Halorhodospira halochloris: one gene and its partner. The protein of the gene in region 1 interacts with the protein of each later gene in a pairwise test. Links are inferred from orthologs where the notes say so. Each region holds a gene or a part of one and is shown on either strand. Other genes may lie near its edges.

What was found.
Region 2: the proteins of HH1059_RS07920 (region 1) and dsbD interact in binary tests that used the Escherichia coli proteins (3 or more experiments, as listed by UniProt). The link is inferred for Halorhodospira halochloris from one-to-one orthologs.

What each region holds. Positions count from the first base shown.
Region 1 is NZ_AP017372.2:1,728,577-1,744,261, reverse strand. What follows is about bases 5,248-8,247. They hold HH1059_RS07920 (DsbE family thiol:disulfide interchange protein), read right to left. Parts: upstream 7,015-8,247; coding sequence 6,481-7,014; downstream 5,248-6,480. Other genes in these bases: HH1059_RS07915 (heme lyase CcmF/NrfE family subunit), read right to left, coding at 7,011-8,247; HH1059_RS07925 (cytochrome c-type biogenesis protein), read right to left, coding at 5,951-6,484; ccmI (c-type cytochrome biogenesis protein CcmI), read right to left, coding at 5,248-5,908. In the rest of the region: HH1059_RS07955 (MotA/TolQ/ExbB proton channel family protein), read left to right, coding at 1-562; HH1059_RS07950 (flagellar motor protein MotB), read left to right, coding at 830-1,573; HH1059_RS07945 (PaaI family thioesterase), read left to right, coding at 1,620-2,114; HH1059_RS07940 (PaaI family thioesterase), read left to right, coding at 2,107-2,568; HH1059_RS07935 (S9 family peptidase), read left to right, coding at 2,779-4,878; more of ccmI, read right to left, coding at 5,087-5,247; more of HH1059_RS07915, read right to left, coding at 8,248-9,038; cytochrome c maturation protein CcmE, read right to left, coding at 9,044-9,493; heme exporter protein CcmD, read right to left, coding at 9,527-9,685; HH1059_RS07900 (heme ABC transporter permease), read right to left, coding at 9,685-10,539; heme exporter protein CcmB, read right to left, coding at 10,573-11,241; cytochrome c biogenesis heme-transporting ATPase CcmA, read right to left, coding at 11,251-11,964; iron-sulfur cluster carrier protein ApbC, read right to left, coding at 12,052-13,140; HH1059_RS07880 (ParA family protein), read right to left, coding at 13,146-13,922; HH1059_RS07875 (DUF3592 domain-containing protein), read left to right, coding at 13,986-14,678; HH1059_RS07870 (HD domain-containing phosphohydrolase), read left to right, coding at 14,970-15,685. UniProt on the Escherichia coli protein: Involved in disulfide bond formation. Catalyzes a late, reductive step in the assembly of periplasmic c-type cytochromes, probably the reduction of disulfide bonds of the apocytochrome c to allow covalent linkage with the heme.
Region 2 is NZ_AP017372.2:124,736-140,331, forward strand. Bases 3,977-6,887 are described here. They hold dsbD (protein-disulfide reductase DsbD), read left to right. Parts: upstream 3,977-4,483; coding sequence 4,484-6,292; downstream 6,293-6,887. Other genes in these bases: cutA (divalent-cation tolerance protein CutA), read left to right, coding at 4,074-4,412; aroQ (type II 3-dehydroquinate dehydratase), read left to right, coding at 6,588-6,887. In the rest of the region: folK (2-amino-4-hydroxy-6-hydroxymethyldihydropteridine diphosphokinase), read left to right, coding at 1-106; HH1059_RS12985 (hypothetical protein), read right to left, coding at 81-221; HH1059_RS00590 (lysophospholipid acyltransferase family protein), read right to left, coding at 285-1,250; groL (chaperonin GroEL), read right to left, coding at 1,706-3,358; co-chaperone GroES, read right to left, coding at 3,463-3,753; more of aroQ, read left to right, coding at 6,888-7,037; accB (acetyl-CoA carboxylase biotin carboxyl carrier protein), read left to right, coding at 7,056-7,547; accC (acetyl-CoA carboxylase biotin carboxylase subunit), read left to right, coding at 7,557-8,900; HH1059_RS00630 (YfaZ family outer membrane protein), read left to right, coding at 8,947-9,588; HH1059_RS00635 (sulfite exporter TauE/SafE family protein), read right to left, coding at 9,619-10,413; HH1059_RS13870 (hypothetical protein), read right to left, coding at 10,401-10,526; HH1059_RS00640 (multifunctional CCA addition/repair protein), read left to right, coding at 10,679-11,896; glycerol-3-phosphate 1-O-acyltransferase PlsY, read left to right, coding at 11,992-12,588; L-threonylcarbamoyladenylate synthase type 1 TsaC, read left to right, coding at 12,633-13,181; tRNA (adenosine(37)-N6)-threonylcarbamoyltransferase complex transferase subunit TsaD, read left to right, coding at 13,174-14,205; HH1059_RS00660 (class I SAM-dependent methyltransferase), read left to right, coding at 14,202-15,398; HH1059_RS00665 (DNA topoisomerase I), read right to left, coding at 15,528-15,596. UniProt on the Escherichia coli protein: Required to facilitate the formation of correct disulfide bonds in some periplasmic proteins and for the assembly of the periplasmic c-type cytochromes.

The DNA of each region.
Region 1 (15,685 bases):
AACAGCAGTAGCGCGCAAGCATGGCATATTGGCCCTGGAAGATGTTGACATCCGCAACCCTTTTTTCCGCAAGGCCATTGACCTACTAGTAGATGGAGTCGATCTGCAGCTTATCCAAAAGATACTGCGCGAAGAGCAGGAGCTTTCGACTCAGCGTCATGAGGTAGGGCAGAGAATATTTCGCAGTATCGGTGAGCAGGCACCTGCTTTCGGTATGATTGGTACCCTGGTTGGCTTGGTGCAAATGCTCGGCAATCTGGAAGACCCTGAAGCGATTGGTCCAGGAATGGCTGTAGCGCTGCTGACAACCCTGTACGGGGCGGTCTTTGCCCAACTAATCGCCATTCCTATAGCTGACAATCTGGAGATGCGTGCTCAGAATGAGTATGTTAATCAATCTCTTATTATTGAAGCAGTAGATTGCATCCACAACCGCTATAATTCACGCTTGGTTGACGAGTTGCTGTCCAATTACCTGCCCCGCAATCATCGCGGTTTAGATGTCCCTGGGCAGGGAGCCGAAGGTAATCAGGCATTTGATCCGAATCAGGGTGGAAGATGAGTGGCATGCTGACTTTCGTTAATCTGGACGCTTCATAGGTGCCTCTAAAAACTTCGCCGGCGCCATCATCTGCCCCGGAGTGGAGGACGCCGTGAATCCATCCCTGGAGGCTTCATGGCGCCGTCCATGGTGCCAAGACCTCCACTCCGGGGCAGATGATGGCGCCGGCGAAGTTTTTAGAGGTTCCCTCATGGTGCCATCCCTGGCGATAAGGCCTCCACACCGGGGCAGTTGGGAGGCTACCAGGGGAGTTTTAGGGGTTCCCTTATGAAGATATGGGGCAGAAAAGACGCAGGGGCGCCGCGGTGGATGACGACTTTTGCCGACTTAATGGCGGTGCTGGTAGTGTTTTTTGTTATGCTTTACTCGATGTCAACCATAGATAATTTGCGCTATCAGCAGATGGCTGACTCTTTGCGTGAAGTGCTTGGTCCGTCCGCGGTAGGGGATGATACCCCTCGTCCGGCCCCCTCATTGGTAGATTTTGATGGTGATTTTGCATCTATTGAAAGACCCCAAATAAATGACATTGATCAGCCAGAATATACCCAGCTCGATGAGATTCGGGACGCCTTACGCGAAGCCTTGGCAGATGACATCGAAGATGGGGTAATTCAATTAGGGGAAGATGATGAGGGAGTGTTGTTGCGTTTCGAGGACCATGCGGCATTTGAGTTAGGCAGAAAGGAACTGCAGGATGATTTCTTACCGGTGCTCGAGAGGATCGCCGGTGTATTGGCAGAGACTCCCGGTATTATAAGAGTTGCAGGACACACAGACGATCTTCCCATTCAGACAGATCGTTTTCGCTCTAACTTTGAACTATCTTCGGCCAGGGCGGTATCGGTAGTTCACGTCTTTCAAGAAAGTGGACTGCCGTCGCGACGAATGGTGGCTCAGGGGCATGCCGATACGCGACCGCTGGTGCCAAACACTAGTGATGAGAATAGGGCCAAGAATCGCCGTGTAGAAGTTGTTCTTACCGAGGCCCCCGAAGATACTTCAGAGTAGGACAAGACTACTTGTTACTACCCCATTAGCAAAAAGGGAACCAATTTTGAGAGAGCGAGGTAATCACCAACCCACACAGGATTGCGGTTATCCTACTGAAGACCCCCCGGTAGAGTTTGAGATAGCCCGTAGACTGTTTCAGGACTCACCCCACGGCTCACTGATAGGTCTAGAGCTAGTCGATTTGGGCAGCGATTTTGTGGTCTCAAAAGTGGCATACCGCCCCGAGTTAGTGGGCAATCCGCAAACAGGATACCTCCACGGTGGGGTTATAACTACCATTATAGATCAGAGCAGCGGGGCCTCGGTCATGCTCGCTACAGGCGGCCAAGAGGGAATAGTAACCCTTGATTTGCGGATTGATCATCTGCGCCCGGCAGCTCCGGGGCGTGACGTTTATGCCCGTGCTGAGTGTTACCGGGTTGGCCGTGAAGTTGCCTTTGCCCGTTGTTCGGCTTACCAAGAAGACCCGGCATATCCATTTGCGACTAGCATGAGTGCCTTCATGCGCCTGAGAGATGAGGTAGCACAGAATGGTTGAGTTGCTTGAACAGGTGCGTGCTGCCCGCGCTGAGGAAGATTACTCGGCGCTATCTCGAATGTTCCCTTACGCTAGTCTGATTGGTATTGAGGTAGAGCCAGATGAATGCTCGGGTGCGGATCCGGGGCAGCTGCTGATGAGCATGCCCTATCGGGATGATCTTATCGGCCGGCCTGGGAGCGGCTCTCTACACGGTGGTTTGCTGGGTGCCTTCCTCGAGCACGCCTCGATTGTGCAGATCCTATGGAACGGGGAGAGCCGGTATTTGCCTCGGATAGTCAACTTTCACATTGATTACTTACGTCGCGGGGCGCAGGAGAAGACCTTTGCTGGTGTAGAGATCCGCCGACAGGGGAGGCGAGTTGCTAATGTTCATGCGCTAGCGTGGCAAGGCAACAGGCAGCGACCGATCGCGGCTGCTCGCGGTCATTTTCTGCTCACTCCACCGGAATAATGTTTTTCCTAAGATGAACCTCGAACTACCCGGAGCCACCTATCGCCCCGGTGTGGAGCTCGCCTTCACTCCATCCCTGGAGGTTTCATGGTGCCATCCCTGGCGCCAAGATCTCCACACCGGGGCAGATGAGTGGCTCAGGGGGGGGGTTAGAGGTTCCCTAAGGGGCATCTCAAAACTCCCTAGTCTCACAGGAGGAACAAGAACAACATGAGTCAACACTTACCACCTTCCCGGCCGCCGCGAGCGGCACAGCAGCAGCACACTATTGAGCAGTTCGGCGAGCAGCGCAGTGACCCTTACGCTTGGCTACGAGATCCCGACTGGCGAGCCGCCATGCTCGATCCGAGCCGTCTGCAGGAGGATATTCGTAGCTACCTGGAGGCTGAAAATAGCTATACCGAAGCTGTTCTCCGCGGCCAAAAAGATCTCCGCGAAAGACTATTCAGCGAACTGCGAGGACGGATAAAAGAGGCAGACTCTTCGGTTCCTGAGCCCGATGGGTACTATGAATATTATACTCGCTACCGCGAGGGAGGGCAGCATCCATTAATTTGTCGGCGTAAAGCAGGCATGGGTGAGCAGTTTGAAGAGATTCTGCTTGATGGTGATGCTGAGGCTTCTGGATATGACTACTTCGATATTGGTGAGTGTGTACATAGTGATGATCACCGTTATCTTGCCTTTGCCATAGATACTACCGGAGCAGAATCATATACCATCCGTATCAAGGATCTCTTCAGCGGTGAACTACTGAGCGACAGCATCGAGCAGGCGCGCGGCGATATTGTCTGGTCGAGCCGATCAGATACTATACTGTATACCGTTCTCGATGACTCACATCGCCCGCGATGGGTCTATCGTCACCGGATTGGGGATAACTCCCGCCACGATACCCTAGTCTATGAAGAGCGCGACGCCGGTTTTTTTGTCAATTTAGGGCGTACCGAAAGTCGCCGTTTTCTGCTCATAGAGACTCATGATCATACGACCTCAGAGGTCCATGTAGCTCCTGCCGAGGTGCCGGAGGCAGGTTTTAGATGCCTTATTCCACGTCAAAAAGACGTGGAGTACAGCGTCACTGATTGCGGTGAGCACTGGCTGATTCTGACCAACCATAATGCTGAGGATTTTCGTATTGTCAGCGCGGAACTGGGAGGTGAGGCCGCGACTGAATGGGACGAGTTGGTTGCCCACCGCTCGGGGGTTTTGATTCATGACATGCTTTTGTTTAGTGATTATCTAGTGCGTCTAGAGAGCGAAGATGCCCTACCGCGGATTGTCATCAGGGGCCTAGAGGATGGGCTAGAGCATACGGTGGAATTCAGCGAGCAGGCCTATGCCTTGGCCCTAGATCCCGGGCTCGAATTCGATACCTCTATACTGCGCTTCAAATACTCGTCATTGACTACACCAACCCAAGTCTTTGATTACGATATGGACACCGGGGAACGGGAGCTGCGCAAGGAGCAGCAAATACCTAGTGGCCATGACCCGTCGGATTATGTTGCCAAGCGAGTTAACGCTTATTCTCCCGACGGTGAAATGGTGCCAGTTTCTCTACTATATCGAGCTGACTTAACGCCCGGACCTGATACTCCTGTGCTACTGAGCGGTTATGGAGCTTATGGCATCAGTCAGCCAGCCGGCTTTTCCCCGCACCGTTTCTCTCTTGTGGATCGTGGCTTTGTTTTTGCCATTGCCCATGTGCGTGGCGGCAAAGAGCGCGGCTTCAGATGGTACCGGGAAGGGAAACTGCTCGCCAAACAGAATACTTTTAGCGACTATGTTGCCTGCGCCGAGCACTTAATTGAATCCGGTTACACCAGTGCTGGCAAGCTTATCGTCCATGGTGGATCGGCTGGCGGGATGCTAGTAGGAGCGGTGCTAAATCAACGCCCGGAGTTGTTCGGTGCTGCTGTCGCTGATGTGCCTTTTGTCGATGTCCTTAATACCATGAGCGATCCAACGCTGCCCCTGACGCCGCCTGAATGGCCGGAGTGGGGCAACCCGATTGAGGATGAGCAGGCCTATCGGAATATATCTAGCTACTCGCCTTATGAGAATGTCTGTGCGCAGGAATACCCACCGTTACTGGTAACCGCTGGGGTCTCCGATCCGCGTGTAACTTACTGGGAGCCAGCCAAATGGGTGGCCCGGCTGCGTGCACTTAAGACTGATGATAATCCGTTGTTACTCTGGACGCATATGAGCTCTGGCCACTCTGGGCCTGGGGGACGGTTTGATTATCTGCACGAGGTGGCGCTGCGGTTTGCGTTTTTGTTGTGGGTCTTTGGTAGATGTGACTAGAGTGCCGCGGAGGGGGATGGGCACCTCTAGGGCTCCCTCTGAGCAATTTGCTGCCTAGGTGTGAAGGAAGCCGTGGATCCATTCCTGGAGGCTTCAGGGCGCCATCCCTGGCGCAACCCCCCTATACCGGAACAGTTAAATTGCCCAAGGGCTGTTTTGAGTTATCCGCAAAGTGGTTTTTGCTAATTTTTCTGTTGTTCTTAACCCTTTAATCCGGTAACCGTTGTAGCTCGTTCTCGATCTGTCGGGCCACCTGAGAGCCTTCGCGGGCGTTATCTAAGGCCTGCTGTAAATAACTACGCGCAGTCTCGAAATCGCCCTTGTTATATGCCGAATTAGCGGCCAGACGCAGCCCCATGACGTGGTTTGGATCCATGTCAAGGATTTCGTCGATCAGCTCATCGAGGCGCCCGCGGAAATCGCCATTCTGCAAAGTGGCAAGAAAATCGGCATTCTGCAAAGTGGCAAGAAAATCGGCATAGTAGGTCAGCAAGTCTGCATCTTTACGTGCGCCGATGCGCATGGCGATCTCATAAAGGCGTTCTGCCTCTGCGATCTTTTCCCGATCCTGAGCTGTAAAGCCTTGCCAAGCGACTCGCTGCGCGAGGTTTACCTGCTGTGAAGCACGTTCGCTGCTTGGTGTAGCCGCATCAGGATCGCCAACCATGCCATAGACTGAGAAGGCCATGGCGGGCAGGGCAATGCAGCTTACTAGCGCAGCTGTGACCACCGCTGTTCGATTGCCGCGGGCCATCTGCGTACCTTCCTCGTCGTCCGGATCGATGGCTCCGCTCTGTACTAGATCGCGTTCCAGGTCATACATCGCCTGATCGAACTGTTCACGGCTGAGGGTGCCGTTTTCCAGATCCTGCTCCAGCTCGCGCACCCGATCGTAGTGGATCTGTGTGTTTACCTCGCGGCGCGACTGTTGCTTAGCACGGCTCGCTGCATCGCGGATTAGCGGGAAGAGGATGAAACCTAGCGCTAACAGGCAGAATCCGAGCAAAATCAATACGAAGCTTGTGTACATATACCCTCCGGGAAGATGAGTATTCAGTACTCAATCCCATGTTCAATAGCCACGCCGAAAACGCTCTAAGGCACGGCGCTCCGATTCGGTAAGCTCGCCGCGTGCAGCTAGCTGCTTACGCCGCCTTACGACCTGCAGCCAGGTTATAACCCCGATAACCAGCAACAGGAAGGGGCTGACCCAGAGTAGGGCGGTGTTTAGTTGCATCGGTGGCCGGTAGCGCACATAGTCGCCGTAGCGGTGAGTCATAAATTCGATTATCTCTTCCTTGCTGTAGCCGTCTACAGTCATTTCATAGACGCGCCGACGCATATCAGCAGCGAGATCGGCCGGCGACTCGTATATTGTCTCAGTCTGACAAACGGTACAGCGCAGTTCGCGCACCAGGGTGTAGTATTGTTCTCGCTGCTCTTCTGTCTCGAATTCCAGGGGCTCACCAATGGATATCGCGTTTGCCGGAGCAGCCAGAGCCAAACCGAGCATCAGGGCAAATGCTACCCCTACCATCTGCAAAGCCATCCACCCTGGGTTGGCAACGCGCCAACGCCAGAAACTGGAAGAGGTTATGCGCATCATGACTGCCCTGCCTCCAACTCTTCGATTAATGGCAGAATTTCCTCTCTTACTATCTCATCATTAACGGGGCCGATGTGTTTGTACTCAATGGTGCCATCGGCGTCGAGTATATACGTCTCAGGGGTGGCGTAGACTCCCCAGTCCATCCCTGCTCGAGCCTCTGGGTCGAAGGCTATCTTCTCAAAAGGATCGCCGAACTGATCCAGGTAGCGCTGGGCATTGGCCCTTGTATCGCGATAGTTGATGGCGTGGATAGGCGTGCCGCGCTCAGACAGTCTGCGCCAGTGCTCATGCTCGGTACGACAGACATCGCACCAAGAGGCCCAGACATTGACGATGGCGACCTCACCGAGGAAATCTTCCTCGGTGATTATCTTATCGGGATCGCGCAGCGATTCAAGCTCAAACGCCGGAGCGGGCTTGCCCACCAGTGGCGAAGGTAAACCGCGATCTTCCATCTGCAAGCCAACGTACAACAGTCCGAGCACACTTAGAGCTATTACTGTCGGAATGACGATGCGCTTGGTCATGAATTGCCCACCTCCGAGCGAGCCGGTTTTTTGACTGTGTTATCTGAACTGTCAATGTTTTTCTCAGAGACAGAGCGACGATCTCCTTGCATGCGATACCGTCGGTCACCTGCAGCGAGGAACCCGCCAAACGCCATCAGCAGGCAGCCTGCCCACATCCAAGTCATATAAGGCTTGTAGTATAGGCGCATGGTCCACGCCTCGCCACCAAGATGGTCGCCAAGGGCGACATAGACGTCGCGTATCAAGCCGCGGTCCAGGGAAGCCTGGTGCATTGGTTGCTGTGGGCTTTTGTCGTAGTACCTGAGCTGTGGATAGAGAGTATTAATTACCCGGCCATTACGGCGTACCTCAATCTCTGCTTGCTGGGCGGTAAAGTTGGCGCCGCGCACCTCTGAGGTACCGGTCATAGTGAACTCATAATCGCGTACCATCTCGCTCTGCCCTGGTTCCAGGCGGACGTCGCGCTCTACCTCATAGGTGTTGACCATCGCTATGGCCATGACGATCAGGGCGAGTCCAGCATGCGCGGCGTGCATACCAAAGAAATTGGGTCGCAAGGCACCGCGGATTGCCGGTCCCCAGCCCATGTCGAGGCGCCTGTTTACCCGCTTGTAAAAGTCCATGCCGGCGGTGGTAAGAATCCATACCACAATCATCAGACCGATCGCGGTGAGCGGATTCCAGGCCCCCATGGTCAACGGCCACAGACCGCCGATTACCACGCAGACGAGAAATATCCAACGCAGTTGCCGATATGTTTCATAGGGAGAAGAGTGCTTCCATGAAACTAAGGGGCCAATCCCGATCAGGAACAGCAGCGGTAGCATGAGCGGCATGAATACGGCATCGAAATAGGGCGGACCTACCGAAATCTTGCCCAGTCCCAGCGCATCGACGGCTACCGGGTAAAGTGTGCCGACCAGAACCGCAGCACATGCAACCGTTAACAGTACGTTATTGGCCAGCAAGAGCGATTCGCGGGAGTACCAGCTGAAGGCGCCGCCTAACCCAACCTTAGGTGCTCGCCAGGCGTAGAGAGCCAAGGAACCGAGTAGGGTAACGGCAAGAAGGCCGAGGATGAAGACGCCGCGATCAGGGTCTGTGGCGAAGGCGTGGACCGAGGTAATCACGCCGGAGCGCACCAGGAAGCCGCCGAAGATGGTCAGGGCAAAACTGACGATGGCGAGCATTACCGTCCAGACCTTAAAGCCGCCACGCTTCTCGGTTACTGCTAGAGAGTGGATCAGCGCGGTAGCGGTCAACCAGGGTAGCAGCGAGGCGTTTTCGACTGGATCCCAGAACCACCAGCCGCCCCAACCGAGTTCATAGTAGGCCCACCATGAGCCCAGGCCGATACCTAAGGTAAGAAATCCCCATGCGGCGGTCGTCCAGGGCCGCGACCAGCGTGCCCAGGCAGCGTCGAGCCGGCCGCCGATCAGTGCCGCCATGGCGAAGGCGAAGGCTACTGCCAAGCCGGTGTAGCCGATAAAGAGCAGCGGTGGGTGGATGATCATGCCTGGATCCTGGAGCAGAGGATTCAGGTCAGTCCCCTCGGGTGGAATCGGGAAGAGGGTGTCGAACGGATTGGAGGTAAAGACGGTAAAGCCGATGAAGCCGACCCCCACCATACCCATTACTGCTAGGACCCGGGCCAGCATCTCCCGCGGTAGGGCGCGACTAAAGGTAGCTACAGCAACGCCCCAGATGCCGAGGGTGAGCACCCAGAAGAGCATCGATCCCTCGTGACCGCCCCAGACTGCCGTGATCTTATAGACAAGCGGCAAATCCTGGGCCGAGTTACTGTAGACGTAGGCGAGGGAGAAGTCATCGCTGATGAACGCCCAGGTCAAGGCTAAGTAGGCGATCAGGAGAAAGGCGAACTGACCAACAGCAAGTGAGCGGCCTGATCGCATCAGCCGCTCATCTGCTAGGTAGGTGCCCACTAAAGGTAAGACAGATTGTATTACTGCCAAGCAAAAAGCTAATACAAGTGCAAAGTTGCCTATTTGTCCTAGAAGCATAATCCCTAGTAATCCACGAATTCGCTTGGGTCACCGCCGGCACGCTTGATAGCTTCCTCTGCCTCGGCGGGCATGTAGTTCTCGTCGTGACGGGCCATCACGTTATCTGCGTCGAATGTGCCCTCATCGGTTATGCGGCCTTCGACAACAACGCCCTGGCCCTCACGAAACAGGTCCGGCAATATGCCGTAGTAGGTTACCTTGACACTGCTCTTGGTGTCGGTTACCCCAAACTCCACCCGGGTAGACTCGCTATCCCTTTGCACAGTTCCCTCTTCTACTATGCCGCCGATACGAAAGCGGCGCTCGGGCATCTCCGATTTAGCCATCACCTCCGAGGGGGTGATAAAGAAGGTCATGTTATCGCGAAAGGCATTTAGCACCAGCGCAGTAGAGATACTGACCCCGGCAACTATGCCTAGAACCAGAAATAGTCTTTTGTGGCGAGGTTTCATACTGGCCTCCTCCTTAGAAGAAGACGCACTGGCTTAGCGTGAGCGTCGTCCCAGGCGTGAAAAAATACGGTTGCGGCGGCGACGCAGCAACAGCCACTCAGCAATTATTACTGCCGCAACCATGCCGAAAGAGCCCCAAACGTAGGGGGCATGTCCGCCCATGGCGAGAAAATCCCCAACTCCGTCCCACATCAGCTTCTGCCCTCCTGCTGCGCAGTTGTAGTGCTATCGTCCGCTTGCTGTTCGCCAATGTCGCCGATATCCGCAGCCGCTGCGGCGCGTTCCCGTTGCTCGCGAGTCAGTCTGCCAGCTGCAGCAGCCTGTGCCCATTCTGCCCCCGGCTCCCGTTCCAGGGCTTCGGCCTGGGCGCGGCGCAGAACGATGGCCGCACAGTAGATCCAGAATGCTGCAGTCATTACCAGTAAGGCAGCTAGCATCTCCGGTGCCATACTCGGCCCGTCGGCGCGCATTACTGAGGCGCCTTGGTGGAGGGTGTACCACCAGTTGACCGAGAAGTAGATGATGGGCACGTTTACCGCTCCAATGATAGCCAGCAGCGAAGCGGAACGCCCGCCCTTATCGCGATCGTCGGATGCTGCATGCAGAGCAATATAGCCTAGAAAGAGGAAGAACAGAATAAGGGTCGAAGTTAACCGGGCATCCCAGACCCAAAATGTTCCCCAGGTAGGAGCCCCCCAGAGGGCACCGGTCCACAGGGCGAGGAACGTCATCAAGGCGCCCGTCGGGGCGATTGCTCGGGCCATGACATCAGCCATGCGGATACGCCAGATGATGAATATGGCGCCGTAAACAGCCATTAGCAGGTAAAGGAACATACCCATCCAGGCGGTGGGCACGTGGATGAACATAATCCTATAGCTGTTGCCTTGCTGGTAGTCCACTGGGGCAACGAAGAAGCCTATGTAGAGGCCTATCACTACCGTGATGCCTGCCAAACCCCATAGCCACGGGGTGAGGCGATCGGCTAGGGCGTAGAAGTTCGGCGGTGCTGCATATTTGAGCCAGGGGATGGAACGCGAACTCATGGCTTTATACTCCTGTAATCCTGATCTTGTCTTTCAGTCCAATGCTATGCGCAGTGCCCCGGCTATTGCCAGGGGGGCTAGCGGTAGGGCCAAGGCCAGTCCGGCGCCGAGCAATGAGAGGTGGGCGTGGAAGATACTGTCATACATTGCTTCGGTGACTGCTCCGGCGCCGAGGACTAGAACCGGCACGTAGAGCGGCAGGATGAGAAGTGCCATCAGCGCCCCTCCAGCCCTGACCCCTAACGTCAGCGCCGCGCCAATGGCGCCGATGAGGCTCAGCACAGGGGTGCCGATAAGAAGCGATAGCGCTAATACAGCCAATTCCAGTCCCTGCATGCCCAATGAGTAGCCTAGCGCAGGGGAGAGTGCCACTAAAGGTAGACTCAGTGAACACCAATGGGCTGCGACCTTGGCCAGGGCAACCAGGGCGAGAGGCTGTGGTGATAGGGCGAGCTGCTCTAGAGTGCCGTCGCGCCAGTCATCAGCAAATAGCCTATCAAGGGATATCAGGCTTGCCAGGGCCGCTGCCACCCAAACCGCCCCCGGAGCGATAGTGCGCAGTTTTTCCGGTTCCGGGCCGATAGTGAGCGGGAACAAGGTGATGACTATTATGAAAAACGCAACAACTGTCAGTACATCTTGGCGCCGCATCACTATTAAGGATACGTCGCGTTGCATTAGGGTCCAGAGTGACCTTCCCATAGTCGATTCTTAGTCCAGGTCGAGGGTGAGCGGCTCAGGTAAGCCGTCGATGGATTGATGACTTGTAGTTATGACCATGCCACCCCGGTTTAGGTGATCAGCAATGCGCTCGAAAAGCCAGGCAACTGCGCGCTTATCCAGAGCGGTTAGGGGCTCATCTAGTATCCATAACCAGCAAGGTGATATTAGTAATCGCGCTAGGGCGCTGCGCCGCCTTTGGCCCTGGGAAAGATAGCGTACCGGGATATCCTCCCGACCGCCCAACCCCGCCTGCTCTAGGGCGTCGAGCTGGGTATCGAGATCGGCGTGCTCGCCACGGATGCCTAAATGTATGGCAAGGTTCTCCAGCGGGCTTAGCTCGTCCTTGACCGCATCACGGTGCCCCAGGTAGAGGATGTCACGGCGCAGGTTCTCATCAAGATGGCGGATGTTCTGGCCATGCCAATAAACCGCTCCGGCTGCCGGTTCGGTGAGACCGCATAAGGCGCGCAGCAGCGTGGTCTTGCCGCTACCGTTGCGGCCACGCACGAACAAAAGATCCCCGGTTGTGATGTCGATATCGACATTCCTGAACAGGTTTTGGTCGCCGCGGCGACAGGCTAAGGCCTCAGCTTGCAAGCGACGGTTAGCGCTAGCGGGATCGGCAGTGACATTATCCGACTGAGAAAGAGAAGAGGGGGCTGCAGGGATTGCTGCGAGCACTGTGCCGAGCGGGGGGCTCATAGGTTATTTGCTTCTCCATCCTGTTGCAGTGGGATGCCAAACTGCGTGTGATTGTCGCATGTACTCACCAGCTTGCCTAGCCTGTAGCTATTTGCCTGGCTGAATGTCCGGGAAGGCGCTGCCGCTGCTAAGTTTGCGCAGCGACAGTTGAGCAGCTACTTGGCGAGCTGTGCGCCGGTAGTCCTCGGCAATTCGGCTCTCAGGCGTGGCAATTACCGTCGGTTTACCGCTGTCGGTTTGCTCGCGGATAGTTATATCCAGCGGCAGCGATCCGAGCAGTTGAACACCGTATTGAGCGGCCATCTGTTGCCCCCCGCCGCTACCAAAGATCGGCTCCTCATGGCCGCAGTTAGAGCATATATGTAGGCCCATATTTTCGATTATGCCCAGCACCTCGACGCCGACCTTCTCAAACATCTTTAGCCCTTTGCGGGCATCAAGTAAGGCTATATCTTGCGGAGTAGTTACTATCACGGCGCCACTAACCGGTACTCTCTGGGCCAGAGTGAGCTGAATGTCGCCCGTGCCCGGAGGCATGTCCACTATCAAGTAGTCGAGACCCTGCCATGCGGTTTCGCTTACCAATTGCTCCAGGGCCCGTGTGACCATGGGGCCGCGCCATATCATCGGCGTATCTTCATCTATCAGCGCCCCGGCAGACATGACCTGAAGGCCGTGACCATCCAGCGGCAGCATGTGCTTTTCGTCCTTGGCCTCGGGTGCAGTGCGGATACCGAGCATGCGGGTTTGGCTAGGGCCGTAGATGTCGGCATCGAGAACTCCGACGCGAGCGCCTTCGAGCTGCAAGGCAAGGGCAATATTAGCGGCCACAGTCGACTTGCCGACGCCTCCTTTGCCGGAGGCTACTGCGATTATGTTCTTGATCTCGTTAAGGGGCTTTACACCAGCTTGGACGGCGTGAGAATTAATCTTAGAGTCGATGGTAATATTGATATGATCGTGATCTGTTAAGCTCGTCAAATGCTCAGCCAACTCAGATCTAAGGTAGTCGCGATAGGCTTGATGGGTGGGAAAGCCGAGTTCAATCACAATATCGATCAGCTCGTCACTGATCTCGAGTTGCTTTATACAGCCAGCGCTCGGTAGGTCGCAAAGCAGATGTGGCTCGGTAAAATTACTAAGGCACTCAAGTATGCTTTCGCGCTCAAGACTCATCGATACTATCCCCCTAGGGCAGCGAAAAGTGCCCGGTACTCTTCGGTAAGCTTATGACGTGGGGCATGGTGGATAAGGGGCTTGGCGTTTTGATGTGATTCGCGCACCTTGACTGAAGCGGAGAGATAGGCGTCGAGTATCGGTAGCCCCTCATCGATTAGTTCTTGGACGACGTTGCGCGGTAGCTTGGCTGCTGATTGATAGTGATTTACTACTACTCCTTCAATCTGCAGTGACTCATTGTGATCCTCCTGGATCTCATGAATGTGCTCGAGTAGTTCATATAGGGCCCGGCGCGAAAAGTCGTCACAATCAAAGGGTATCAGGCAGCGATTGGCAGCGATTAGTGCCGAACGGCTGAAAAAGTTTAGTGCCGGCGGTGTGTCGATGTATATCGCATCGAATTGATCCTGCAAGGTCTCCAGGGCATCACGCAGTTTGTAAATCTTGTAGCGCGATTCAAGTTTGGTCTGTAGGCTTTCAAGCTCGCGGTTGGCTGGCAAGACAGAGAGATTGGCGAAATCAGTCTCGCCAACATAGAGACTCAACTCAGGGGGTTTGCGCGGCCCTATGCGAAACCCTAAAGTCGAGGCGAAGAATTCGGCCATGGTGTGATCGCAGTCATCTGCAGCCTCGCCAAGCAGGTAGCGAGTAGCGTTGCCCTGTGGGTCGAGGTCGACAACAAGGGTTCGTAAGCCTTGATTGGCGCTTATTGCGGCTAAGTTGCATGTTATGGTCGATTTGCCGACACCGCCTTTTTGATTGAATATTACCCGCCTCATTTAGTGCTCCCACAGGTCTGTTGAGACTCGATGTTGAGCATTCTACCGGCAGCGGAGGGTCCGATGAAACGGATCAGACATTTTCTTACTGCACTGCGTGTCCACTGGGCGGATGATGCTGCCGGCCGTGGTGCTGCTAAGGTGTTGGTTGGCGTGCTGTTGATTGTCGCTGGTGTGTTTAGTGCCTTAGGTGAGGTCTCGGGGCTAGCGGTAGGGGCTCTGGTGGGCGGCCTACTGCTTTACATAGGCAGTCAGTTAGAGCCGCCTGATTATGAAGATGAGCTCATAGTAAAGGGTGAAGTAGCAGATTTTGTCGAGTTGCAGCGCGCGCGCAGCGGGCCGCGCTTTCGCCCCATATACGCTTACGAAGTTAACGGCAAGCGCTATACTCAGCCGGCCTCAATCCGGACTATCCGGCCTCCGGCGAAGGGCAGTCCGGTGCGAATTGCTTGTTCGGCTAGCAATCCTCAAGAAGCCCACCGCGACGATGGTCTGGAGGGATATCTGCATCTGGCGGCCTACGGCGTCGGGGCACTGACCATAGTGATATCTTTGGTCGGGCTGCTTATGAGCCTAGCCTTGATACTCGCCGGGGCCTTGCTTATCCGCGCCGGGCAGGCTGATCGTAGTGAGATAGAGAGCAGCCTGGGCCTGTTTGCCGATGCCAAGCGCCTGTTCTATAGCGTGAGCGAGAGGGTAGTGCAGGTTCGCCAGCGCGCCATCAAGCAAGCGGATCCGCCTCGCAGCGAAGATTGAACATAGTGCAAGTTCCCTTTGGATTCAATACGGGTAAAATAGAGCCGTTGGGCGCCTCGAAAAACTTCCCCGGGGTGCCTTTAAAAACTTCCCCGGTGCCATCTTCTGCCCCGTTTTGGAGAGCTTGGCGCCAGGGATGGCGCCGTGAAGCCTCCAGGGATGGATTCACGGCGTCCTCCACACCGGGGCAGAAGATGGCGCCGGGGAAGTTTAGAGGTTTCCCCCGCGGAGCCAATCTGCGCCGGGGGAGTTTTTGGGGTTCCTTGTTGGCTTGGAGTTGACTGGTTTTACATGAAAAAGCGTAACTCTCAGGAACTGTCTGTGTATGCCCTTCGGGGTGCCGATGTCGATAGGGATGGGCAAACCTTGCTCTCTGCCCTCCCTCTGCAGACGCAGAATTCTGATATGAATCTCAAGGAGCGGCTGAGCAGGTTGCTGGAGCATATCAATTCACAACTCGGTGAAGACGGCTTGCATCGTATTGCAGTTGCCATCTACGAGCCCGAGGGTGGGCGGCTGAAGACATACGCCGCGGCTGGCCAGGGGCAGCAGCCTTTAGGGCTATATGAGATTGAGATTGCTAAGGTCCCCAGCTTGAGCGAGGTTGCTCGTACCGGTAAGCCTCGGGTGATAGACGAATATCAGCAGCATCCTAGCACCCAGGAACACACTCGCAAGATACGCCAAGCGGGGTTTCGTTCAGCGCTGATCATGCCACTGAACTTTGAACATCAGTTTTATGGTTTCGTGTTCTTTAATTCCTTCGCCCCCGGTTATTTTAATCGGCCACTGATGGAGCAATTCGCTCCATATGCCGATATCTGCCGCCTGCTTGCGGTTACCTCCATACGTAAGACGCGAGTTCTAAGGGGGGCGGCGCAAACGGCGATAATGTTCGGCCGGGCCCGGGACGATGAGACGGGTGATCATTTACAGCGGATGGCATCTTATTCTCGCCTCATAGCGCGCAATCTTGCTGATAAATACGAGCTTTCAGATGAGTACGT
Region 2 (15,596 bases), 1.6 Mb from region 1 along the record:
GGTTCATCCGGTAAGTGGTCTAACTTATAGGCAGCTCTGGCAGCAATTTACTGGTGTCCATTCGATCCGCCGGGAGGTCTCTATTGGCGATGTGACTCAAGATTGAGGCCTATAGCCTGCCTATTGGGTACCTCTAAAACTTCGCCGGCGCCACCATCCGCCCCGGTGTGGAGGTCTTGGCGCCAGGGATGGCGCCATGAAGCCTCCAGGGATGGATTCACGGCGTCCTCCACACCGGGGCGGATGGTGGCGCCGGCGAAGTTTTAGAGGTTCCCTATTGGTGATTAATAGGGCGAGGGTTCGGTTGGATCCGGGCGGGTCTTAAAGCGCCTATGCAGCCACAGGTACTGTTCCGGCGCTCGCCTTACTTGCTCTTCTATAATGGCATTTATACTAGCCGCATCCTTATGGTCATCGCCTGAGGGGAAGTCTGCTAATGGGGGATCCAACCTTACATGCCAGCGATTGCCGGCCAGCCTCTGGCAGTGTAAAGGCACCACCGGTGCAGCCGAGGCACGTGCAATACGTGCAGTAACTGTAAGGGTGCTGGTTTGAACACCCATGAAAGGGGCAAACACTGAACTTTCACGACCGAAATCTTGATCGGGTGAGTAGGAGACGACATGGTTATCCTTTAGCACCTTGAGCACTGCACGCATGTTTTCGCTAGCTATCGGCTTAGCTACCCCAGTAGAGCGGGCCTTGAGCATCGCTGCATTGAAGGCAGCGTCCTTAGCTGGTTTGTAGGTAGGATAAAAGTCAGCTACGTGAAGACCGATTATCTTGCCGCACATCTCCATGGAAGTGTAGTGCGGCATCAAGAGGATCACCCCTCTACCGTACCGGCGGGCTTTTTCCAGGTTCTCTAAGCCTTCTATGGTGTAGTATGGGCTTAGCTTATCGCCGGGAGTCCACCATGCTAGTGCCCCTTCGAGCATACCCCGCGAGGCTGAACGAAAATGGCGACGTTCAAGCTCCCTCTGCTTGTTAGTTGGCCAATCGGCAAAGGCCAGCTCAATGTTGGTGCGCACTATATGCCTACGTTTCGATACCAGTGCCCAAAGCAGCATTCCAAGGCCGTCACCTAATCGCCCAAGCGCTGCGACAGGTAAGAGAGTCAATAGCCGCATTGCCCCGAGTCCAAGCCAGGTTGGCCAGTAGTAGGGGTGGTAAATGTTGTGCGGCGGTTTTTTCTTCTTCTTTTTGGGGCGCATCGGTTTCAACTGGGTTGGTTCCGGTTTTTTGCTCATACCAATTTGCTGTAGTAGCTAATCCTAAGGAGTTAACTATATAAAACTCCCCCTGAGCTTAGTTGCCTCGGTGTAGAGGGCTTTGAGGCTAGGGGGGCGCCATGAGGCCTCCAGGGATGTCTTCATGGCGCCCCCATACTCGCCGAGGTGGCTAGGCTCTGGGGGAGTTGTTGTCGGCGCTATTTGGGATAGCCAATTTGCATTAGGGAACCTCTAAAAACTTCGCCGGCGCCACCATCCGCCCCGGTGTGGAGGTCTTGGCGCGGGGATGGCGCCATGAAGCCTCCAGGGATGGATTCACTGCGTCCTCCACACCGGGGCGGATGGTGGCGCCGGCGAAGTTTTTAGAGGCCACCATTAGAATTTACGCAAAACAACAATAAAAACCCCCGCCGAGCTAAGCCCAGCAGGGGTTTATGATACATGGCGCCTATAGGCCACGGAAGCAGGGCAGCTTACATCATGCCACCCATGCCACCCATGCCGCCCATGCCACCCATGTCGCCGCCACCGCCTTCATCGTCCTTCTTTGGCAGGTCGGCGACCATTGCCTCGGTGGTCAGCATCAGTGCGGCGACGGAGGCTGCGTTTTGCAGCGCTGAGCGAGTGACCTTGGTCGGGTCGAGCACACCCGCCTGTACTAAGTCGCAGTACTCACCGGTGGCGACGTTATAGCCGTAGTTACCGCTGCCTTCCTTGACCTTGTTAACAATGACCGAGGCGTCTTCGCCGGCATTGGTGACCAGCTGGCGCAGCGGCTCTTCCATAGCACGTCGCACTAAGGCAATACCCTGGGTCTGTTCTTCGTTCTGACCCGTCAGGTTTTCCAGCGAGGATAGCGCCCTGATCAGTGCTGTACCACCGCCGGAGACGATGCCTTCCTCAACAGCAGCTCGGGTGGCGTGCAGGGCGTCCTCGACCCGAGCCTTCTTCTCCTTCATCTCGACTTCGGTGGCAGCGCCGACCTTGATAACTGCAACGCCACCTACCAGCTTGGCAACACGCTCTTGCAGCTTCTCTTTGTCGTAGTCGGAGGTAGAGTCCTCCATCTGCTTGCGGATCTGCTCGACGCGCGCCATGATGTCGTCGTTGCGTCCGGCGCCGCCGACGATGGTGGTCTCCTCTTTGGAGATCTGCACCTTCTTGGCCGAGCCGAGGTCATCAACGGTGGCGTTCTCCAGGGTCATGCCGACCTCATCGGAGATCACAGTACCGCCGGTAAGAATGGCGATATCCTGGAGCATGGCCTTGCGTCGATCGCCGAAGCCAGGGGCTTTTACGGCGCAAACCTTGACGATACCGCGCAGGTTGTTGACCACTAAGGTGGCCAGCGCCTCGCCTTCTACCTCTTCTGCGACTATCAGCAGTGGGCGGTTTTGCTTGGCTACGCCCTCGAGCAGCGGCAGAAGATCGCGGATGTTGGAGATCTTCTTGTCGTGCAGCAGGATCGCGGCGTCCTCGAGTTCCGCCTTCATCGATTGCTGATTGGTTACAAAGTAAGGCGAGAGGTAGCCACGATCGAACTGCATGCCTTCAACTACATCCAGCTCGTTCTCCAGGCCGGACCCCTCTTCTACGGTAATGACGCCCTCTTTGCCGACTTTGCCCATGGCATCGGCAATGATGCGCCCGACAGCTTCGTCTGAGTTGGCCGAGATGGTGCCGACCTGAGCAATCGAATTGTCGTCCTCGCAGGGCTTGGAGAGATCGCTGGCTAGGTAGCTCGATGCTGTCTCAGTGGCCTTTTCGATGCCCTTTTTGAGCTCCATGGGGCTCATGCCGGCGGCAAGCGACTTCATGCCCTCGCGCAGGATGGCCTGAGCGAGCACAGTAGCCGTAGTAGTGCCATCTCCGGCAACATCTGAGGTCTGCGATGAGACCTCTTTGAGCATCTGAGCGCCCATGTTCTCGAAGTGATCTTCGAGCTCGATCTCCTTAGCAACCGATACACCATCTTTAGTCACGGTTGGGGCGCCAAAGCTCTTGTCGAGAACTGCATTACGCCCGCGTGGACCTAATGTGACCTTTACGGCGTTGGCGAGTTGGTTGACGCCGCTCATCATGCGCTGGCGCGCATCATCGGAGAAGCGAATCTCTTTTGCAGCCATGGTCGGCTCCTCTGTTAGTTGACCTGTTAACGCTTGTGTTCTGATCTTGATCTAAGTTGTTTGTCTACAACCGCCTTGTGGTTGGAGATGGTACGCCTATTCGGCTATTGGAAGACGGCCATGATGTCGTCTTCACGCATCACGAGATAATCCTCGCCGTCGATCTTCACTTCGGTGCCGGAGTATTTGCCGAACAGCACCTGATCACCGACGCTCACTTCCACCGGTCGGCGCTCACCATTGTCAAGCATCTTGCCGTTGCCGACGGCGATAACCTTGCCTTTCATCGGCTTTTCGGCAGCGGTTTCAGGGATCACGATCCCGCCTGGCGAGGTACGCTCCTCCTCAAGGCGTTGTATCACTACTCGGTCGTGTAGGGGACGGATGCTGCTCATCTATCCTCACTCCTTTATTTATGTTCGTTAAGAGTTGAGTGAATGGTGCTCATTTGATTATTCGATTGCCTCTCCAGTCTTAGACTGGGCTGTTAGCACTCGCTTGAGTTGAGTGCTAATAATACCGGTCAACGTGGCATCGTCAAGTGGATTGGCCCAGCGAGCGATGCCGGCGCTTGCCTTGCATCACTAGATGCGGACGGTAGTGATAGAATTCAACCCCGAGCAGGTCTACCCGCTGCAAATTTTTTTGCCTACGGTGAACTGCTTTAGAGAAAAGCTATTGAGGGCGTCGCAATTTCGTCGAAGAGGAGGTGCCAATGGCTAGTACCCAACTAGTAGTCCTATGCACGTGCCCTGATGAACAGACCGCGAGAAGATTGGCAGGCGAGGTAGTGGAGGCTGGGCTAGCGGCTTGTGTCAATATCATCCCCGGCCTGACCTCGGTCTTCTTTTGGGAAGGGCAAGTGCAAAGTGATAGTGAGCAGTTGCTGGTCATTAAGACTAGTGATGTGGCCTATTCCCAACTTGAGGAGCACCTTGCCGGTAGCCATCCATACGATCTGCCTGAGGTTATAGCGTGCCCTATAGAGAGAGGTTTGGCGGGCTTCCTGGATTGGATCACGGAGCAGACGCGCCACTTGCCAAAGGGCGACTGACTGCGATAGTGTGACACATTATCAATGCCGCATACGTTGCGGGTAAACTAATTGTTGCGGGAGCTTTCGAGATGAGGGGAGTAGTGCGTCTTGCCGGGGTTGTCTGTCTCTTGCTCTGGGCTGCGCCAGGTGCTGTTCTAGCCCAAGCGGAGCTAAAGCCGGTCGAAGAGGTGTTCCCCTTCCACGTCGAACAGCTCTCCTCGGATCGCTTAGTAGCTACCTGGCAAATCGAAGATGACCACTATCTGTATCGCCATGCCTTAGATTTTGCCATCGACGATGGCGATAACGAGATCAAAGAGGTCAGCATACCTGATGGTGAGAAGCACGCAGATGAGTTCTTTGGTGAGGTCGAGATTTACCGTGAGGTGCTTCAGGTTCATATCCAAACCACTCAGGAGATCTCCGCTGAGGCTACCCTGCGTGCTGATTATCAGGGCTGCAATGAGCCGCGCTCAATCTGTTACCCGCCAAGCACTGCTGAAGCTGGCATGGATGATGCCGCCACGGTTAGCGTAGGTGGGGCAGCCGAAAGGGGAGGAGGGCCAGGCGAGCAGCTCACCGACCTGCTAACGGGAGGTAGCCTGTGGGCTATATTGGGCGGGTTTTTTGTCGCCGGGCTGGCGTTGGCTTTCACCGCCTGTTTATATCCGATGATTCCCATACTCTCAGGCCTTATCGTCGGTGCTGGGCGCAACGGCGAGAGCCCGGGCACAGGTCGGGCGCTATGGCTCTCTTTCCTCTATGTGCAAGCAGTGGCGCTCACCTATGCCGGGGCTGGGGCGCTGGCTGGTCTGTCAGGGCGGGCTGTGCAGGCAGATTTGCAGGGGCCGGTGGCAACCGCTTTGTTTAGTGGACTGTTCGTGCTGCTGGCATTGGCCATGTTCGGGCTATACAACCTGCAGATGCCTGCCTCTGTCCAAGGGCGCTTGCAGGCTGCCTCGAGCCGCCTGCCCGGCGGCCATGAAGTCGGCGTTATAGCCATGGGTGCATTGTCTGCATTGATCGTAGGGGCCTGTTCGGGGCCGGCTCTGATAGCCGCACTAGCGTTTATCGGCAATACCGGTGAGGTAGCCTTGGGCGCTGGCGCGCTCTACGTGATGGCGCTGGGCATGGGTGCCCCGCTGCTGTTGGTCGGAACAGCAGCAGGACGCTGGATGCCGCGCTCCGGCCCGTGGATGGAGGCGGTCAAGCAAGCCTTCGGTTTTGTCTTCCTCGGTGTCGCCCTGTGGATGGCGTCACGCTTTATGCCTGCGGCACTGGAGTTGGCCGCTTGGGGAATGTTGTTGGGTGGAGCCGCTGCTTGGCTGCTGTGGCGCGTTAGCCGTGCGGCAGGCGTGGCTGGGTCGAATCGCCAGGCCCAGGGCGTGGCGTGGGTCGGCGTCGGTGTACTCAGCATAGCGGCGAGTGCCCAGTTTTTCGGTGCAGCAACTGGGGCTAGTGATCCACTGCGGCCCTGGGCTGCGGCGCTAGGTGATGATCTAGCGGCCGCCCGCGAGCAGATGTTGGCCGAATGGCGCGCAGTAGATGGCAGTAACGATCAGCTGGATGAGGCGGTAGCCGCAGCGGCTGAACAAGGCAAGGCCACGGTTGTAGATGTTACTGCCGAGTGGTGTGCCTATTGTATCCAGCTCGAGGAACGTACCTTGCCGGCTGCAGAAGTACGTGAGGTATTGGATGGGGTTGAGAAACTGAAGGTAGACGTTACCTCCATGACCGATGACAACCGTGAGTTGCTTGAGTCGCGGGGGATATATTTGCCACCGGCGATTATGTTCTTTGACACGGAAGGTCAAGAGTTGCGTGATTATCGCGTTGTTGGTTTCAAGGGGGCAGAGGAGTTTGCCGAGCATGCTCGCCAGGCTCTGAAGAGGAAATAATCCAGTGCCTATCTGGTGGCCTCTAAAAACTTCTCCGGCGCTACCATCCGCCCCGGTGTGGAGGTCTTGGCGCCAGGGATGGCGCCATGAAGCCTCCAGGGATGGATTCACGGCGTCCTCCACACCGGGGCGGATGGTAGCGCCGGAGAAGTTTTTAGAGGTTCCCATCTGTAGCAGTTTACATGCAATACTGGTAAAGAAATAAGCTGAAAGTGTAGCGATCCTCAGAGAACTGGACAAAAAAGGCAACCTCGGTCAAAATCCCCGAATTGATCTTGAGGGGTAGCAGCCAAGTATGCCGAAGTTGCTAGTTGTCCATGGGCCTAACTTGAATCGTCTGGGTAGCCGAGAGCCCCAGCGTTACGGTCGTGCCACATTGGATTCAGTGAACGAGCGGCTGCGAGGCCTGTGTGACCAGCACGGCGTTAGCTTCCAAGCTACCCAGTCCAACTATGAAGGCGAACTTATCGAGACTATCCACGCCGCAGCTGACTCAGGCGTCGGGTTCATAGTCATTAATCCAGCCGCCTTGACCCATACCAGTATCGGTCTGCGTGACGCCTTGTTGGCTGTAGAAATACCCTTTATTGAAGTTCATCTTTCCAACATCCACGCCCGCGAGCCGTTCCGTAGCTGTTCTTATCTTGCTGACATAGCTCAGGGAGTTATCTCTGGGCTAGGGGCAGAAGGCTACGAACTCGCCGTCCAAGCCGCTTTGCGGCGCATGGTAGGGCAGCAAAACTAGAGATAGGGCGCCATCGACATGGATATTCGCAAGATCAAGCGGCTCATTGAATTGCTCGACGAATCGGGCATACACGAAATAGAAATAGCTGAGGGCGAAGAGTCGGTCCGGATCACCCGCAACTCGCCTCAGCCATCCCCCCCCCCTGCCCAAATGGGTTATCCACCTTATCCGCAGCCGGCTCCTGCGCCTCAGCCTGCAGCTGAACCGCAGCCCAGCGCGACTTCAACGGGCAGTGAAACTCCAACAGAGCCCGGCGAAGAAGAGCCTGAAGGTGAGCCGATTCGCTCACCGATGGTCGGCACCTTCTATCGCTCCCCCTCTCCCACATCCAAGCCGTTTGTCGAGGTGGGGCAAAAGGTACGTGCGGGAGACACCCTGTGCATTATTGAAGCGATGAAGATGCTCAACCAGATTGAGGCAGATCGTGACGGGGTTGTTACTGCTGTGCTAGTAGAAAACGGCCAGCCGGTTGAGTTTGATCAACCGCTATTCCTGGTTTCCAACTAAGTGAGCGCTATGCAGAAGGTTCTCATTGCTAATCGCGGGGAGATAGCCCTGCGAATATTGCGAGCGTGCCGCGAACTTGATATCAAGAGCGTCGCTGTTCACTCCTCGGCTGATCGAGAGCTCAAGCACGTGAGGCTTGCTGATGAGTCGGTCTGCATTGGGCCGAATAGTGTAACCGAAAGTTACCTGAACATACCTGCCTTGGTTTCCGCTGCTGAAGTTACCGACTCTACAGCTATTCATCCGGGCTACGGCTTTCTCTCTGAGAACGCCGATTTCGCCGAGCGAGTTGAGCAGTCGGGGTTTGTCTTTATTGGTCCACCGCCCGATTGCATCCGTACTATGGGCGATAAGGTTTCAGCTATACGGGCCATGCAAGAGGCAGGGGTTCCCTGTGTGCCCGGTTCCGGAGGGCCGATCCCGGAAGATGATCCCGACGAGACACTACGAATAGCGGCGAGCATCGGCTATCCGGTGATGATCAAGGCGGCGTCAGGCGGCGGCGGGCGCGGCATGCGTGTGGTGCGCAGTGAAGCTGCTCTACTGAATGCCGTTTCGCTTACTCAAAATGAGGCCAAGAACGCATTCGGTGATAGCACCGTTTACATGGAGAAGTACCTGGAAAAGCCGCGCCATATCGAGTTCCAGGTGCTTGCGGATAACTATGGCAATGCGATCCACTTAGGCGAGCGCGATTGCTCGATGCAGCGGCGCCATCAGAAGGTTGTCGAGGAGGCTCCGGCACCAGGGATAACCGACCAACAGCGCCATGAGATTGGCGAAAGGTGCGCAGAGGCCTGCCGGCAGATGGGCTACCGAGGAGCCGGAACGTTCGAATTTCTCTACGAAAACGGTGAGTTTTACTTCATCGAGATGAATACGAGAATTCAGGTTGAACATCCAGTAACTGAGATGGTCACGGGGTGCGACCTGGTGGCTGAACAGATTCGCATAGCTGCCGGCGAGCCGCTGAGCTGGGGTCAGCAGGATATCGTGATCCGTGGCCATGCTATGGAGTGCCGCATAAATGCTGAGGATCCCAAGACACTAATGCCTTGCCCTGGAACCATCGACCACTTTCACGCACCTGGAGGTCCAGGGGTGAGGATGGATTCCCATGTGTACACAGGTTATGCTGTTCCTCCGTACTATGATTCTATGATAGGCAAGTTGATAACCCACGGGCCGAGTCGGGATAGCGCGTTGGCACGTATGCGGACAGCCCTATCTGAGATAGTAGTCAGCGGCATTCGTACCAATATATCCTTACAGCAGGATATAATCTCGGACGCTGCTTTCCGTGCTGGGGGGACTGATATCCATTACCTGGAGAAAAAACTTTCTTTAGACTAGTGGCCTAATAGCTGGTTCTAGGTTACTAACCTGCGGAGGCCGAGATATGTTTAGAGTTACACATTGCAGTGGGAGAAAGAGGTTTATTTATCCCGTTGCAACTTTGGTCGCGTTAATGCTCTTCGCTTCTTCGGCTGGCGCACAGTTTCAGCAGCAGGCCGAAGGAGAGTATAAGTTCGACTTCAACCTGCATGATAATGCGGCGGAGGTTGTGTTTACCTCGCCCTTAGGAGATCGTGTCGATGTTGCGGGTCCTGTGACGCAGAATCTCGGCCTATTTTTCAATTCGGCAGGAGATGTTGCGGCTAGTGCGGGGCTCCACGCATCTGGTGGACCTACACAGGGGTTTAACCCGATGGAGGTGGGTGCCGGCGCCAAGCTTTACGGCATCTATTCCGAAGAAGCAGACCGGTTGGTTGCTGCTCTTGCTATTAGTGGTTCGATGGTTTTCAGCATTACCGGACAAGTTCCACAGGCTTTCATAGTAAAAGGGAACGTGGCTCCGAATATAACTTCATTTGGTCGCGCGCGCAGGCTTTTTGAGGCCACTATGCGCTATCAGTTTGATGTGACGCCGCACTCAGCCGTTTATTTGGGCTATCGCTACCTAAGGATTCAAATGGGTAGTGGCACGAGTAACACCACCATGGACAACAATCTACACCTAGGGATGCAAGTCAACTTCTAGAGTGTGCCTGCACAGAGACGGAGTTGCAATTTAATTGCTAAGCACCATAAGGGCGCCGGTGGAGGCCAATATAAAAGCAAACAGGTAGGTCAGGCTTCTACTGGAAATGCTGTGGCAGATCCTAGCTGATAGGCTCGAAAAAAGCATACTGCTTAGGGTAATGCCGAGGAGTGCAGGCAGGTATACATAACCCAATGATCCGGCGGGTATTGCTTCATCTCCCCAGCCAATAAACACATAACCAACCGCAGCAGCTCCCGCGAATGGGACGGCGCATGCCGCTGAAGAGCCTATGGCAGCGTGAGTATGGTGACCTCGCCAGATTAGATAAGGCACGGACATTGTGCCTCCTCCTACCCCTAATAGGGCTGAGATAGCACCAAAGCTCGTACCAGCTAGCAGATGAGAGCCGGGGCTCGGGGCTCTACTTTGAGAGGGTCTTATCTCAAGGACAAGGGTTATTGCTATTAGCAACAAAAAAGTCCCGAAAAGCTGTTTAAGCAATTCCGTGCCGATGTAATTAGCCGCGCTGACGCCTACAGCGGCTCCGCAAATCATCGCCGGGGCCAGTTTGCGTACGGTCCTAACGCTCACAGATCCTAAACTGTAGTGAGTTAAAGCAGAACTTGCTGAGGTGAAACAGATGGTTGCCAACGAAGTGCCTAATGCCAAGTGCATCGTTACAGAGGAATCGATATCCTGCAGGGCAAATACTCCTACTAATAGTGGGACTATTACGATGCCGCCACCTATGCCAAAGAGGCCGGCGCTCGCCCCGGCTATGGTGCCGATAAACAGATAGAGCACCATCTCTAACAGCAGCATTTCGCGTCGACCTTCTGGTGGCCTCTAAAAACTTCGCCGGCGCCACCATCCGCCCCGGTGTGGAGGTCTTGGCGCCAGGGATGGCGCCATGAAGCCTCCAGGGATGGATTCACGGCGTCCTCCACACCGGGGCGGATGGTGGCGCCGGCGAAGTTTTTAGAGGTTCCCTTCTGCAGCGCAGTCTGGCAGTGAAATTTAAGCTGTCGGGGGGCTGGTTGGCTCATATGGCTTGGTAGGTTTTTATTCACGTATATGGTAACCGATAATGGATATTTATCGCGTCGGAGGTTCTGTCCGGGACGAACTGCTGGGGCTGGATGTAAAAGAGCGGGATTGGGTGGTAGTTGGAGCTACTGCTGAGCAGCTTGAAGATGCGGGATATCGCCGGGTGGGCAAAGATTTTCCGGTCTTCTTGCACCCGCAAACAGGCGAAGAGTATGCACTAGCACGAACTGAGCGCAAAACCGCGGCTGGCTACCACGGTTTTGAAGTCCATGCCTGTCCTGATGTGACTCTCGAGGAAGACCTAGCTAGGCGGGATCTGACCATCAATGCCATGGCAATCGATTCCGATGGTCAGCTAATTGATCCGTATGGTGGCAGAGAAGACCTGGCTAAGCGTCAGTTACGCCATGTTACCCAGGCGTTTGCCGAAGACCCGCTAAGGATATTGCGCCTGGCAAGATTCGCTGCCCGTTTTGCCAAACTCGGCTTTAGAATTGCGCCGCAAACTATGGAGCTATGTCGGCGTATGGTTGACGCTGGTGAAGCCGATGCGCTGGTACCGGAGAGGGTATGGCAGGAACTGTCCAGGGGGCTGATGGAGCCGTCTCCCCAGCGTATGATAGAGGTCTTGCGCGAGTGTGGAGCCCTGGAGAAGGTTCTAGTTGAGGTAGATGATTTATACGGCATTCCTCAGCGCAGCGATTATCACCCGGAAGGGGATGCTGCTAAACACACCTTGCTGGCTCTAGAAGTAGCAGCTAATCATGGCATGCCGCTCGCGGTTCGCTATGCAGTACTCCTTCACGACTCCGGCAAAGCGCAAACGCCTTGTGCGGAGTTGCCCAGCCATCCTGAGCATGATGTGCGAGGTGAACAGCTTAGCGAAGCGGCTAGTGAGAGGTTGCGGGTGCCGAGGGAGTGTCGCGATGTAGCGCGCATTGTTGCGCGCTACCATTTACATGCTCACCGCGCACTGCAATTACGGCCAGGGACAATTGTCGAGCTGCTAGAGAGGCTCGATGCATTTAGGCGCCCGCAGCGATTTGAATATTTCCTGCTGGCTTGTAAAGCTGATTACCTAGGCCGTGAAGGGGTTGCTAGTCATGCTGAATATCGGCAGGGGGTCTTGCTGCGTCGAGCCCTGGATGCGGCGCAGGAGATTACCGCTAAGGAGTTCGTCGAGCGAGGCATGCGCGGGCCAGAAGTCGGTGAGGCTGTGCGCCAGGCCCGCTGCCAGGCAGTGGCTGAGCTGTTGTAGGTTGCTTTGCAGCAGCACGCATATCATCTATGCTTGCAACCGAGCACTGTGACCGCTCTTAGCAAAAATTGGAATCAACGAATGAAGCGCGCCTTATGATAGATATCGGATTAGTGATAATTGGCTACTTAGTTGGTTCTGTCTCGTCGGCCATTCTGGTTTGCCGGGTGCTGCAGCTTGGCGATCCTCGCGAAGATGGCTCGGGCAATCCTGGTGCGACCAATGTGCTGCGTTTGGCCGGCAAGGGCCCTGCTGTAGCAACGCTGGCCGGAGACTGGCTCAAAGGCACCCTGCCGGTGGTGCTGGCTTGGTTGGTTACATCTGACCCGGTAATAATCTCTGCTACCGGCTTGGCTGCCTTCTTTGGCCACTTATACCCGGCTTACTTTCGCTTCCAAGGCGGTAAAGGGGTGGCTACTGGAATGGGTGTGTTGTTGGCCTGGTCACCAGTTGCCTTAGCGGCAACCGCTCTGACCTGGTTGGCTATCGCCGCGGCCTTCCGGTTCTCATCCTTGGCTGCCATCGTCGCCTTTGCAATGGCGCCAGCGTACATGCTTTGGCATATGGAAGATCCGGTGTTGACCGCAGCTACCGCAATAATCGCTGTGGCTGCTGTATGGCGGCATAGGGAAAACATAGTTCGATTGGCCACGGGTGAGGAGAGCCAGATCGGCAAATCCTCCGACTCATGAGTAAGGATTTTTCGCGATCAGGGCGAAGCTACAGCTCATTTAGAGTGAACTACTGCGCAACAGCGTTGCGCCGCGGCGGGGTTGTGGCATATCCGACCGAGGCGGTCTGGGGGCTGGGGTGCAATCCTTGGGATAGGTCGGCGGTAGCAAAGTTGCTCGAACTGAAAGTGCGCTCGCCCAGGAAGGGTTTGATAGTCATAGGCGCCGATATACGATCTTTGACGCCCTTCATTGGTGAGCCATTGAGTGAGAATGTTCGGCTGCTCGAGCAGGCGATCGCAGCTAGGCCGGAGCCGATTACATGGTTAGTTCCTGCTGCGCGGGCACTTCCAAGCTGGGTTAAGGGGGTATACTCCAGCGTGGCCATCCGCATTACCCAGCACCCACCCGCTGTCGCTTTGTGTCGCGCCTATGGCGGGGCGATCATCTCCAGTAGTGCTAATCGATCGGCCTCACCTCCGGCGACCACGGCAGCGCAGGTAAGAAGGTACTTCGGATACCGGATTGATGCACTGTTACCAGGTGCTGTTGGTCGATTGACCCGGCCCACGCCGATAATGGATCTATATACGGGAGAGATGCTGCGTGCCTGATCTTGGTCGGGTCTTGGGTATTGAGACATCATGCGATGAGACAGCAGTAGCCGTCTACGCTGCGGGCGAAGGGATCTTGGGCCACGTTCTGCATAGTCAGGTTGATGATCATGCAGTATACGGAGGCGTAGTCCCTGAACTGGCCTCGCGCGACCATGTCCGTAAACTACCCGGACTGGTGGCCGAGCTTTTTGCTCAAACCGGTTTGAGCGGCCGCGACATCGACGCTGTTGCTTGGACTCGTGGACCAGGCCTGCCGGGCGCATTGATGGTTGGCGCCGGCTTTGCACGCTCCTTTGCTTGGGCTGCTCAAGTCCCGGCCATAGGGGTTCATCACATGGAAGGGCATCTGCTTGCCCCTTTGCTAGAGCCCAATCCACCTGCCATGCCACTGGTGGCCCTGTTGGTATCTGGTGGTCATACCCAGTTAGTCCAAGTCGCCGGATTGGGTCGCTATCACATTCTTGGTGAGTCGCTAGATGATGCCGCAGGCGAGGCCTTTGATAAAACCGCCCGACTGCTTGATCTGCCGTATCCAGGCGGACCGGCGATAGCCCGTTTAGCGGCGCGGGGCAATCCTGGGGAGATTGATTTGCCGCGTCCTATGACTAAGCGACCAGGCATGGATTTTAGTTTCAGCGGTTTAAAAACCGCGGTCTTGCATTGTTTTCGAGAGAGCTGTGGTGGTGCTAATGAGCAAAGGCGTGCCGATATCGCCTATGCCTTTCAGGAGGCAATGGTTGACACATTGACTATCAAATGTCGACGAGCCCTTCAGCACACCGGCTGTAGGCGACTGGTGGTAGCCGGCGGAGTGGGGGCAAATGCTAGGTTGCGGGAGCGGCTTGATCAGCTAGCGGCGGGCGATGGGTTTTCGGTCCACTACCCTAGTTTGGAGTACTGCACCGACAACGCGGCGATGATAGCTTATGCTGGGTACTTGCGGTTGAATGCCGGCGGCGGGGATAACCTTGACTTTACAGTCCGTCCGCGCTGGCCACTGGGTGATTTGGAACGACCATGAGCAACTCAGCCAGGATAAGTCCCCACGATCTGCCAGAGCCTGATGAACTGGCTTTACTAAGTAGCGCGCGACTGCATGAGCTGATTGCGGATGAGATAGCTGATGCCGGCGGGGTGATTAGTTTTGCAAGGTTCATGGAACTGGCACTTTATGCCCCTGGTCTGGGGTACTATCGCGCCGGTGCGGCTAGGTTTGGGGCTGGGGGCGACTTCTCTACTGCGCCCGAGCTGAGCGCTCTATTTGGCCGTACGCTGGCAAGGCAAATCGCCGAGATGATGGCCCATTTAGGCGGTGCTGAAGTAATCGAGCTCGGGCCGGGAACGGGAAAGCTGGCTGTAGATGCGCTTGCTGAGCTCAAAAGTCTCGACGCTCTGCCGCAACGTTGGCGTATGCTCGAGGTCAGTGGGGCCTTGCGTGCTGAGCAGGCGCAAACACTCTCTTGCGCTGGTACTGATCTGCTGGACAGGGTCGAGTGGCTGGAGCAGCTGCCCGAAGACAGTGAAAAGAGCATCTGGATTGCCAACGAGGTGATCGACGCCTTGCCGGTGCGTCGCTTTATCCGGACCGATGACGGCGTGCTAGAGCTTGGCGTAGCTAACCAAGCAAATAGTTTTGCCTGGAGCCGGATGGCTGCTGATAAGGACTTGGTGGCTGCGGTTGAAGCCATAGAGTCACGGCTTGGTCGGCTACCTACAGGTTATGTCTCTGAAGTATGTACCCGTTTGCCGGCATTTATTAACGGTATAGCGCAGTCACTACAGCGCGGAGTTACGCTGTGGATCGATTACGGATACCCGCGGCGAGAGTACTATCTGCCGGAGCGGGGCAGTGGCACACTAATCTCTCACTATCGTCATCGTGCCCACAATGACCCATTTCTCTATCCCGGGCTGCAGGATATTACAGCTTTTGTCGATTTTAGCGCCTTAGCCGATGCCTTGATGGAGGCGGGCCTAGACCTGCTTGGGTACGCCCCGCAGGGGCCATTCTTGCTCGGCGGCGGGTTAGCAGAGTTGGCTCAGCCGGATATAGAATCAGCAGACGAGCGCCAACGCCTGGCCGCCTCTCAGTCCATTCAGAGGCTTACCCACCCTGGCGATATGGGTGAGAAGTTCAAGGTCATGGCAGCCGGCAGGGGTTATTCGGGGCCGATAAGCGGATTTCGCTTATCTGATCGGCGCGGTTTTTTGTAGCTGGTTGGGGCTCGAGTGACGTTGAGCTGCCTCGGTGGGAGCTTCTGTTCCTGACTCCCCTCTCTTTTGCCTCGTGTGCTTTACCGTGGTGAGAAACGCGGGGGAGCTGAGAGTAACCAAAAAGTAACTTTATGCCTTCTCTTTTTTGGCCTTGCTTTTTGGCGTTGTCCCGGACTTGACTGTCGAACTACCGCTAGT